Pseudophaeobacter arcticus DSM 23566: one gene and its partner. The protein of the gene in region 2 interacts with the protein of the main gene of each other region in a pairwise test. Links are inferred from orthologs where the notes say so. Each region holds a gene or a part of one and is shown on either strand. Other genes may lie near its edges.

What was found. The genes of interacting proteins can lie anywhere in the genome.
Region 1: the proteins of grxD (region 2) and ARCT_RS0108565 interact in binary tests that used the Escherichia coli proteins (3 or more experiments, as listed by UniProt). The link is inferred for Pseudophaeobacter arcticus DSM 23566 from one-to-one orthologs.

Annotation. Positions count from the first base shown.
Region 1 is NZ_KI421507.1:972,952-977,874, forward strand. The notes cover bases 1,224-4,155. They hold ARCT_RS0108565 (BolA family protein), read left to right. Parts: upstream 1,224-2,526; coding sequence 2,527-2,784; downstream 2,785-4,155. Other genes in these bases: cobS (cobaltochelatase subunit CobS), read right to left, coding at 1,224-1,533; ARCT_RS0108560 (DnaJ domain-containing protein), read right to left, coding at 1,797-2,420; ARCT_RS0108570 (DUF4177 domain-containing protein), read right to left, coding at 2,884-3,405; pepT (peptidase T), read right to left, coding at 3,563-4,155. Also shown: cobaltochelatase subunit CobT, read right to left, coding at 1-380; more of cobS, read right to left, coding at 547-1,223; more of pepT, read right to left, coding at 4,156-4,801. UniProt on the Escherichia coli protein: Transcriptional regulator that plays an important role in general stress response. Has many effects on cell morphology, cell growth and cell division. Acts by regulating the transcription of many genes, including dacA (PBP-5), dacC (PBP-6), ampC and mreB.
Region 2 is NZ_KI421507.1:1,779,271-1,784,574, forward strand. What follows is about bases 1-2,696. They hold grxD (Grx4 family monothiol glutaredoxin), read left to right. Parts: upstream 1-1,015; coding sequence 1,016-1,378; downstream 1,379-2,696. Other genes in these bases: purL (phosphoribosylformylglycinamidine synthase subunit PurL), read left to right, coding at 1-486; ARCT_RS0112560 (BolA family protein), read left to right, coding at 662-898; ARCT_RS0112570 (cell division protein ZapA), read right to left, coding at 1,558-1,956; ARCT_RS0112575 (hypothetical protein), read right to left, coding at 1,956-2,696. In the rest of the region: more of ARCT_RS0112575, read right to left, coding at 2,697-2,735; tkt (transketolase), read left to right, coding at 3,001-5,022. UniProt on the Escherichia coli protein: Monothiol glutaredoxin involved in the biogenesis of iron-sulfur clusters.

The sequences.
Region 1 (4,923 bases), 810 kb from region 2 along the record:
ATGGCGTCATTGCGGATCTTGACGTCGATATTGCTGGCCGTCCCCGGCATATGCCGCGCCCCCATGGCCTCGCAGCGGGCGGTTTCCATCGCCTCATAGAGATCACGCGCCATTTCCCCCTGGGGGGTGTATTTGGCATGGGTGGCATCGTCATGGAACTTGCGGCGCAGGGCCAGGGCATCCGCGGTGCCACGGGCCAGCAGCACCTCCTCGCGGGTCATGCGGCGGCTAACCTGCGGCAGGCGCATATTGTCGCCGGACACCCCCGAAGGGTCGACGGTATAGGAAACGCTCAGCTCCGGATCATCGGCCATGACCTTGGTGGCCTCGGCCAGGGCCTTTTTGAACGGATCAGCAGGATTGTCGTTTTGTTTTCTCATGGTCGCACCTTGTCCCTGATGAGCATCCTCCCTCTTTTTGGGAAAGTCCAGTCGAGCGGCAGCGAAAAGGGCGGCGCCCGACCCGGCGGGGAGGAAGCGAAGCGCCCGCCCCGTGGGGGACGGGACGGGCGCTGCCCGGCCTTGCGGCCGGGCGGCACGTCACAAATCAGCCCAGTGAAACGCTGGCGGCGCTTTCGGGCAGCTCTTCGTCAAAGCAGCGCTGGTAGAACTCGGCGACGGTCTGGCGCTCCAGCTCGTCACATTTGTTCAGGAACGACAGACGGAAAGCATAGCCCACATCGCGGAAGATCTCGGCGTTTTGCGCCCAGTTGATCACGGTCCGCGGGCTCATCACGGTCGACAGATCGCCGTTCATGAATGCGGTGCGGGTCAGATCCGCCACAGTGACCATCTGGGCGATGCTCTTGCGGCCGGGCTCGGTGTTGTAATGGGGGGCTTTGGACAGCACGATGGCGGTTTCGGCATCATGGCTGAGGTAGTTCAGCGTGGCCACCAGCGACCAGCGGTCCATCTGGGCCTGGTTGATCTGCTGGGTGCCGTGATACAGCCCCGTGGTATCGCCGAGGCCAACGGTGTTGGCGGTGGCAAACAGACGGAAATAGGGGTTTGGGGTGATGATCTCGTTCTGGTCCAGCAGCGTCAGCTTGCCGTCATGTTCCAGAACCCGCTGGATTACAAACATCACATCGGCGCGGCCGGCGTCATATTCATCAAACACGATCGCAACCGGGTTGCGCAGCGCCCAGGGCAGGATGCCTTCGTGGAACTCAGTCACCTGCTTGCCGTCGCGCAGCTTGATGGCGTCCTTACCGATCAGGTCGATCCGGGAAATATGGCTGTCGAGGTTGACCCGGACAGAGGGCCAGTTCAGACGCGCGGCGACCTGTTCGATATGGGTCGATTTGCCCGTACCGTGGTAGCCCTGGATCATCACCCGGCGATTGTGGCTAAAGCCGGCCAGGATGGCCATGGTGGTGTCGGGGTCGAATTTATAGGTGGGATCAATCGCGGGCACACGGTCAGAGCCTTCGGCAAAGCCCTTGATGGTCATGTCGGTATCGATGCCAAAGACATCGCGCACCGAAATGGGGTCGGTGGGTTTTGCATTCATATCCAGCATGCCGTCAGTCATCACAGTCGATCCTTGTTCCTCTCCCGCCGATTGCGGGGTCAATCCGGGGGATTGGTGCCTGATCTTGCGGTGAAGGGCAAGGGGCAGAGTCGGGGGTGGCCAAATAACGTGATGTTGCAGAGGGAACTGGCCTTATGCGTGGCTCGAAATTTGAACCGAAGGACGCCAATAGCGATATCTGGGCACAAAAAAATAGGCAGCTCCCGCTGCCCATTTTCTTTCTGTTCCAAGACTCGGGATCTGGGGTCCTGACCCTAAGCGCATTATTTGAAGCTGCGGCTGTCCTTGATCTGCTCCCAGGCCCAGCGGACCTCTTGCAGCTGCTCTTCCTGGCTGCGGTCACCGCCGTTCATATCCGGGTGCAGCACCTTGATCAGCTTTTTGTAGGACTTGCGGATGTCGGCCTTGGACCAATCGTCCTTGGCCTCCAGCAGCTCAATAGCGCGGCGTTCGGTGGCGGGCAGGCGGCGGCCGGTGGCGGCAGAGCGGCCCGGGTTCTGGGTGGCATTGCCGCCAAGAACCTGATGTGGATCCTCAATGCCAAGCCGGGCCCAGGCGCGCGCTTCGGGGTCGCCCATGGGTTTGGTCTGACGTTCCCAGACCTTGTCCTTGGACTGCTGCGCGTTCAGCTCTGCCTCGGTTGTGCCCTGGAAGAAATTCCAGTGGTTGTTATATTCGCGAACATGTTCCTGGCAGAACCAGAAATAATCATCCAACACATCCGGGGCCTTGGGGGCGCGGAACTTGCCGGCCTCTTCGCACCCCTCCTTGTCGCAGACCCGCACAGAGGTCTCCGAGGCGCCGGACATGCTGCGACGTCCACGCGGATTCTTCTTCTTGGCAGAGCTGACGGACATATCGAAACCGAAAGGATCTGATTTACTCATGGGGTGCACCTTCTCGACGCAACTACTCGACTCGGAGGCAGCAGTTTAGTCTAAGGGGCGCCAGATTGAAGGGGGTGCGAGAAATAAATATGAGGATGAGCGGAATATGAGCATTCGTGTCGAGATGGAGCAGCGGCTGCAGGCAGCCTTTGCGCCCACGGAACTGGAGGTTGTGGATGACAGCAACAGCCATATTGGCCACGCGGGCCATGATGGCAGCGGTGAGAGTCACTTTAACGTGAGGATCCGCGCCGCAGCCTTTGCCGGGCAAAACCGGGTGCAGCAGCACCGGGCAGTGCACAGGGCGCTGGGGGACATCGTGCCGCGCATTCACGCGCTGGCACTGGATATCGGCAGCGATTGATCTGTCAGACCCTGCAGAGGTGCCCCGAGCTCAAGAGGCTTGGACCCTTGCAGGGAGGATGGCCCTTGCAGGGAAGGGGGGCCTTGCCGGGAGGCGCGGTTATTCGTCGTCTGCGGCGTGCAACTTGGCGCGGGCTTTCAGGGCGGCAGTCATGCCAGAGACCGGGCTCAGCTCTTCGACCCCATCGTCGGCCCGCATGCTGGCAGCTCCCTGACCTGGAACAGGAGTTGCTCCTGCTGGCGCTTCGGGATCGCCTGCGGTGGCTGTTAACACGCCAGCCGCAGGGGCGGCGGCAGGGGGGGCGGCAACCGGTGCCTGCACCGCTGGCGCATTGCCTGCGGGGGCGGTGGTTGCGGCAAGGGCGGGTGCGGACACACTCTCGGCTGTTGCCAATGCACGGCGAAACACCAGCACATTGCGCCAATGGGTGGTTGATCCGGTCAGGCCGGAACGCTCATCCGAGGGCAGGAGTTCTGCGCGTTGGTACTCCCAGCCTTCAGCTGCCATTTGGTTGAGAGTGATCTCAATGGAACTGGCAAAACGCCCCTCGGGGGTTTTGACGCCTTTGGTCTTGGTGCCCTTATGGGGAGCGGGAACAACTTTGTACTCAAACGCCTGCATTGCGGTCTCCTGACTTCCGGCGCAGGTTTACCCTATGCAGGCGAGGGGTCAAGTCTGGGTTCGCTGACAGAGGATCCTCCAGCCGAGATTGCCGGGTTTTCCAGCAAGACACCGCTGCCCGGTCCTGGAACCGGACAGCGGGGGGGGGCGACGGGGGCTATTTGGCTGCCGCCAGTTGCGCCAGGGTCAGGCAGACCTGCAGGGACGCGGCCATGTCCTGCACCGACACCCATTCCAGGGGGCCGTGAACACATTGCATCCCGCAGAAGATATTGGGGGTCGGCACCCCCATTTCCGTCAGGCGCGAGCCATCGGTGCCACCGCGGATCGGCACCGAGATTGGTTCGATCCCATTGGCACGGCAGGCCTCCAGCGCCAGATCAACCGGGGTCATGTCCTCTTCCAGCCAGTAGCGCATGTTGCGATACTGCGGATAGATCTCGCAGGTGATTTCGGCGCGCGGCTCTGAGGCCTGCACGGCGGCGCAGACCTGGCGCAGCAGATCCCCCTTGGCCGCCAGACCGTCGCGTTCAAAATCACGCAGGATCAGCTTGATCTCCATCTCTGACGACCCCCCCGCCATATCGGTGACATGCAGGAAGCCCTCGCGCCCGTCGGTGGTTTCCGGCGTCATGGTCGCCTGCGGCAGGGTCTGCACAATCTTGGAGGCCAGATGCGCGGCATTGACCATCTTTTCCTTGGCCCAGCCAGGGTGGATCGAGACGCCCTTGATCGAGACCACGGCGCGATCCGCCGAGAAGCTCTCGTAGATGATCTCACCCAGGTCACTGCCGTCCAGCGTATAGGCAAAATCAACGCCCAGATCTGCAGGCAGCCTGGCGTCAACGCCGCGCCCAATTTCTTCGTCGGGGGTAAAGGCGATGCGGATGGGGCCGTGCGGGATATGTGGGTTCTCGATCAGGTGCTGCGCCAGGGTCATCACGATGGCGACGCCGGCCTTGTCATCGGCGCCCAGCAGGGTCAGGCCGGAGGCGGTGACCAGATCATGGCCCTCTTTGCCCGCCAGATAGGGGTGGTCCTGTGGAGACAGCACCAGATCGGGATTATCCGGGAAACTGATGTCGCCGCCGTTGTAGCCCTTGATGACGCGGGGTTTGACCCCTGCCGCATTGAACTGCGGCGCGGTGTCCACATGGGCGAGAAAGCCAACCGTCGGCCCATCAATAGTGCCGGGAATTGTCGCCAGCACGGTGCCATAGTCGGTCAGCGCCACATCCTGCGCGCCGATCTGGTTCAGCTCGGCCACCAGCAGGTTCAGCATATCGAACTGGATCTCGGTGCTGGGGGAGGAGGGAGAATTCTCATCGCTTTGGCTGTCGATGGTGGCATAGCGGGTGAGGCGATCCTGAAGGGTCTGGTCGAAGGGCGTTTTCATCGTGTTTTCCTGTGGCTGTCACATCTGGCGGCAGGCTGGGGCAGAGCAGGACAAGGGTCAAGGGCAGGCTTGCAACAACCGGGGCTTGCGGGCAGAGTTTCTGTATTGCAGGGCCGAAGTTG
Region 2 (5,304 bases):
GGCCAAGCCCGCGACGGTCATATTGCGCTGCTGATCGGCGAAACCCTGGGCCATCTGGGCCAATCTGCCCTGCTGGCAGAGGTGTTTAACCGCGAAGACGGCGATGCCCCTGCGGTTGATCTGGCGGCGGAAAAGCGCAACGGGGAATTCATCCGTGCCAACCGCGGCTTGATCAAGGCCTGTACTGATCTGAGCGATGGCGGTCTGGCACTGGCGGCGTTTGAGCTGGCCGAAGAAGCAGGTGTTGGCGTCCAGATCGACGCAGGCGACACCCCGACCCTGTTTGGGGAAGATCAGGCGCGCTATCTGGTGGCCTGCAACTTTGACCAGGCCGAAGGTCTGATGCTGGCAGCTGGCAAGGCAGGTGTCACCCTGACCACCGTAGGCAAATTTACCGGCGACAGCGTCAAAATTGGTGGCTCCGAGGCGCCGCTGGCTGAATTGCAAGCGGTCTTCCGGGCGGGCTTTGCTGACGCGGTGGCGTAAAACCGCGCCGCACTCGCTCTGTATCTCATCAAAGGCGCGCAAAACCAGCGCGCCTTTGCGCGTATTACTGACCACCCTCCGCCCTATTTGTGCTGATTACAGTGGCCTTGAGTGCTTGCACTACCCCCAAGGCCACCCTAAGTTTCAAGCAAGACCAAAGCCAAGGATCACCCCTATGCCAATGCAAGCTCAAGAAATCGAAGACCTCCTGCGCCAGTCCTTTCCGGATGCGGAAATCCAGGTCGCAGGCCAGGATGGGGTTCATATGTCCGCCATGGTGGTGGATGAGAGTTTTCGGGGCAAAAACCGGGTGCAGCAGCAGCGCGCAGTCTATGCCGCGCTCAAGGGCAAAATGGACGGCGCCAACGGAGAGTTGCACGCCCTGGCCCTGACCACCAAGGCGCCTGAGTGAACAAAATCTTGATCGTCATTGCTGCTCTGGCAGTGCTGGCGGTCTGGATTTATTTTGAACTCGAGCCATATATCGAACAAGACCGCGACAGGCGGAACCGCCGAAAGGAAAAGACAGATGAGCGACGCAAAGACCCGCATCGACGAAACCGTAAAAGCCAATGACGTTGTGCTCTTCATGAAGGGCAACAAGGACATGCCCCAGTGCGGGTTCTCCTCGCGCGTGGCTGGCGTGCTGAATTATATCGGCGTTGATTACACCGATGTAAACGTGCTGGCCGACGAAGAAATCCGCGCCGGCATCAAGGAATATTCCGACTGGCCCACCATTCCGCAGCTCTACATCAAGGGTGAGTTTGTCGGCGGTTGCGACATCATCACCGAGATGACGCTTTCGGGTGAACTGGACGGTCTGTTTGCCGATAACAAAATCGCCTTTGACAAGGACGCCGCAGACAAGATCCGCGAAGCCAACGGCTAAACATCCCCCCACCCGGCCCGCAGTTTCCATGTCACGCCGGGACCTGCACAGATACAAAAGCCCTTTCCGGCAGATACCGGAAGGGGCTTTTTGTTGCTTGCAAGAAACGTTCCCAGATCACCCAGGTTCACACAGATTTCACGCGGGATCGCCCCATGTTCACCTGATGCAGCCCAAGCCTATTCAGCTGCGGATTTTTCTTCGATCTGTTGCGCCAAGGATTCGGCGCGGGCCGCCAGTTCCGCCAGGGCTTCGGGCACTTGTGGTGGCACAACAGGCACCTCGATGCGCTCGGGCTCGGGGGCGGGCGTGTTTTTCAACGCTTCCAGCTCTGCCACGCGCTCTGCCAGTTCGGCCTCCACCTCTTTGATGCGATCCTCGACGGCTGCGGTTTTATCGGCCAGCATCAGACCCGCCATCAACAGCATCCGCGCCTCGGGCATCCGGCCAATCTGATCCGACAGGACCTGGGCTTCGTCATCCAGCATCTTGGCGGCGGAATGCAGATAGCTTTCTTCGCCCAACTGGCAGGAGACTTCAAATCCACGCCCACCGATATGAATAGTTACTTCTGGCATCAGACTTCTTCCCCTTCCGGCAGGTTTTGTTCTGGCAGGGTTTGTGCATTGGCCAACAGCGGTTCGAGCTTGGCCAGCACCGCATTCACCTGCGCCTGTTCGTTGGCCTGGGCCGCACGCAGGGCTTCGTTGGTGCTGTGCAACGCATCATTGGCAAGGCGCAGCTCATCCAGCTGAGCCTGGAACTCATGGTCCTTGGGCACCACAGCGGCCGCCGCCTGTGCCTCGGTCAGCTGCGCCTTCAGCGCGGAAATTTCCGCCTCCAGCGCCGCCTGATCCACCGCGCCCCCGACATCGCCTGCCATGTCCCCCGAAGAGGCTTCCTCGACCTGGGTCAGCAACTGCTGGTGAGCGTTTTTTAGATCGGTGAGTTCGGTTTCCAGAGCTTCCTTTTCAGCCGCCATACCGTTGCCTGCGCTTTCCAGCGCCCCTTTCAGCCGGGTAATTTCCAGCTTCAAAGCATCCTTTTCATCGGTATTGCCGACCTCATTGCGCAACAGTTCCAGCTCTGCCTGCAGCGCGGCCATGTCGCCATTGTCAGCAGCAGGTGCAGCCTGCTCTGCCTCTTTGAGACGGCTGTGCAGCACCTTCACCCGTTCCTCAAGCTGGGAATTGGCGGTTTTTTCTTCTTCCAGCGCGCGCTCCAGATCGGAATTATCCGCAGCAGCCCGGGCCTCTTCCTTGGCCTCGACGCGGGCCTGCTCCAGCTTTTCAACCCCCGAGCCAATCCGCTCCATGGCGGCTAGAATACGTCCCTGCAACTCTTCGATCTGCGTCATACCTGTCCCTCACCCCTCATCACTTCTGCTGGTGCCTGCCTCTGTGTCCTGTGCAGCACCTGCTGGCCGTCAGCGCGAATCGCTTTACACCAGCCGCGTTGCCAACAGCTTAACGAAGTCAGGAGTAAAACACCCCCTCTTTGCTTTCAAGCACTTGCAGCCATGACTTCGCCTTCCCGGCAGGGAATGGCGCAGAAAGCTTGATCTTTGGGCTGTCACTGCTATTGAGCGGCGGACCAGCCTGGTAACCCAAAGGAAAACTTCAGTGGATCTGACAGCCCTGCGCACCGCCAACCCCGAACATTGGAACAAGGCCGCCGCCATTCGCGCGCTTGCCCTTGACGCCGTCGCCGCCGCCAACTCCGGCCACACCGGTATGCCCGTCGGCATGGCCGATGTCGCCACCGTGCTGTTTGAAAAGCACCTGAAGTTTGATGTCGCGGCCCCCCAGTGGCCAGACCGGGACCGCTTCATCCTCTCTGCCGGTCACGGCTCGATGCTGATTTATTCCCTGTTGTACCTGTGCGGCGACAAACAGGTGACACTGGACCAGATCAAAAATTTCCGCCAGATGGGGGCGCTGACAGCGGGCCACCCGGAAAACTTCCTGCTCGACGCGGTTGAGACCACCACCGGCCCGCTGGGTCAGGGGATTTCTAACGCTGTTGGCTTTGCCATGGCCGAAGAAATGCAGCGCGCCCAATATGGCCGCAAGGTTGTCGATCACCACACCTATGTCATCGCCGGCGATGGCTGCCTGATGGAAGGCATCAGCCAAGAGGCCATCGGCCTGGCTGGCCGTCATTCGCTCGGCAAGCTGATTGTGCTGTGGGACAACAACAACATCACCATCGACGGCACTGTTGAGCTCTCGGACCGCACCAACCAGGTGCAGCGCTTCCGCGCCTCTGGTTGGCAAGTGATCGAGATCGACGGCCACGACCCCGTTGCCATCGACGAAGCGCTGACAGCCGCCAAGAAATCGAAGAAACCTTCGATGATTGCCTGCAAAACTCATATCGCTTTGGGCCATGCCGCACAGGACACCTCCAAGGGCCACGGCGCGCTCACGGATGCGGATCAGATGGCCGCCGCCAAGGCCGCCTATGGCTGGACAACCGGCCCCTTTGAGGTTCCCGCCGATATCAAATCCCAGTGGGAAGCCATCGGTGCCCGTGGCGCGACAGAACGCGCAGCCTGGGAGGCCCGCTTTGCCGAGGTCTCGCAGCAGAAACAGGACCGTTTCAACCGCGCCTATGCGCTGGACGCTCCCAAAAAGCTGTCGGCCACCATCAAGGCGCTGAAAAAGCAGGTGTCTGAAGCGCAACCAAAGGTTGCCACCCGCAAGGCCTCTGAAATGGCTTTGGAGGTGATCAACCCGATCATGCACGAAACCGTGGGTGGCTCGGCTGACCTCACTGGATCGAACAATACCAAAACCGGCGATCTGGGTGTGTTTGACACCGACAACCGCAAGGGCCGCTACGTCTATTGGGGCATCCGCGAGCACGGTATGGCCGCCGCGATGAACGGCATGGTGCTGCACGGCGGCATCCGCGCCTATGGCGGCACCTTCTTCTGCTTCACCGACTACGCCCGCCCCGCCATGCGTCTCGCGGCGCTGATGAAGATCCCGACAGTGTTTGTGATGACTCACGACAGCATCGGCGTTGGCGAAGATGGCCCAACCCACCAGCCGGTTGAGCATCTGGCAATCTGCCGCGCCACGCCCAACACCTATGTGTTCCGCCCTGCGGATGCGGTTGAGGCAGCTGAGGCCTGGGAAGTGGCCCTCACCGAGAAGGACACCCCTTCGGTGATGACCCTGACCCGTCAGAACCTGCCCACCCTGCGCACCGAGCACAAGCTGAGCAACCTCACCGCCAAGGGCGCCTATGTGCTGGCCGAGGCGACCGGCAAGCGTCAGGCCATCCTGATCGCCACCGGGTCCGAGGTGTCATTGGCGATGGAAGCCAAGGCCAAACTGGAAGCCGAAGGCATCGGCACCCGCGTGGTTTCCATGCCCTGCATGGAGCTGTTTGCCGCCCAGGACGAAGCCTACCGCCGCAAGGTCCTGCCCGCAGGCCCCGTGCGCGTCGGCATCGAGGCCGCAATGCGGGCCGGCGGCTGGGATCGCTGGTTGATGGGCGAACGTGGTCAGGACAAAAAGGCCGGATTTATCGGCATGGACCGCTTTGGTGCCTCGGCGCCCGCAGGTGAGTTGTTCGAAAAATTCGGCATCACCGCCGAGGCCACCGTTGCCAAGGTAAAAGAGCTGCTGGGGTAAAACCACAGTTTAGTAAGACCACAAAGGGCACCCAAATGGGTGCCCTTTTTTGTCATGTTTTTTGTCATGTAATGTCAGCTAGGCGGACAGTGCTGCTTTTGAACCCATTCAGAAAAACCATCGCGTCCGAACCGAGGGGTGGGAAGCAAAGCGCCCGCCCCGTGGGGGCGGTTCGGGCGCTGCCAAAGCGGCGCTTTGGCAATTGGCGAAACACCTGATTGTGGCAGCCATTGAAGGCTCGCTATGTGAACAAATCTACCAAATTGAGCGGCTCATACCACG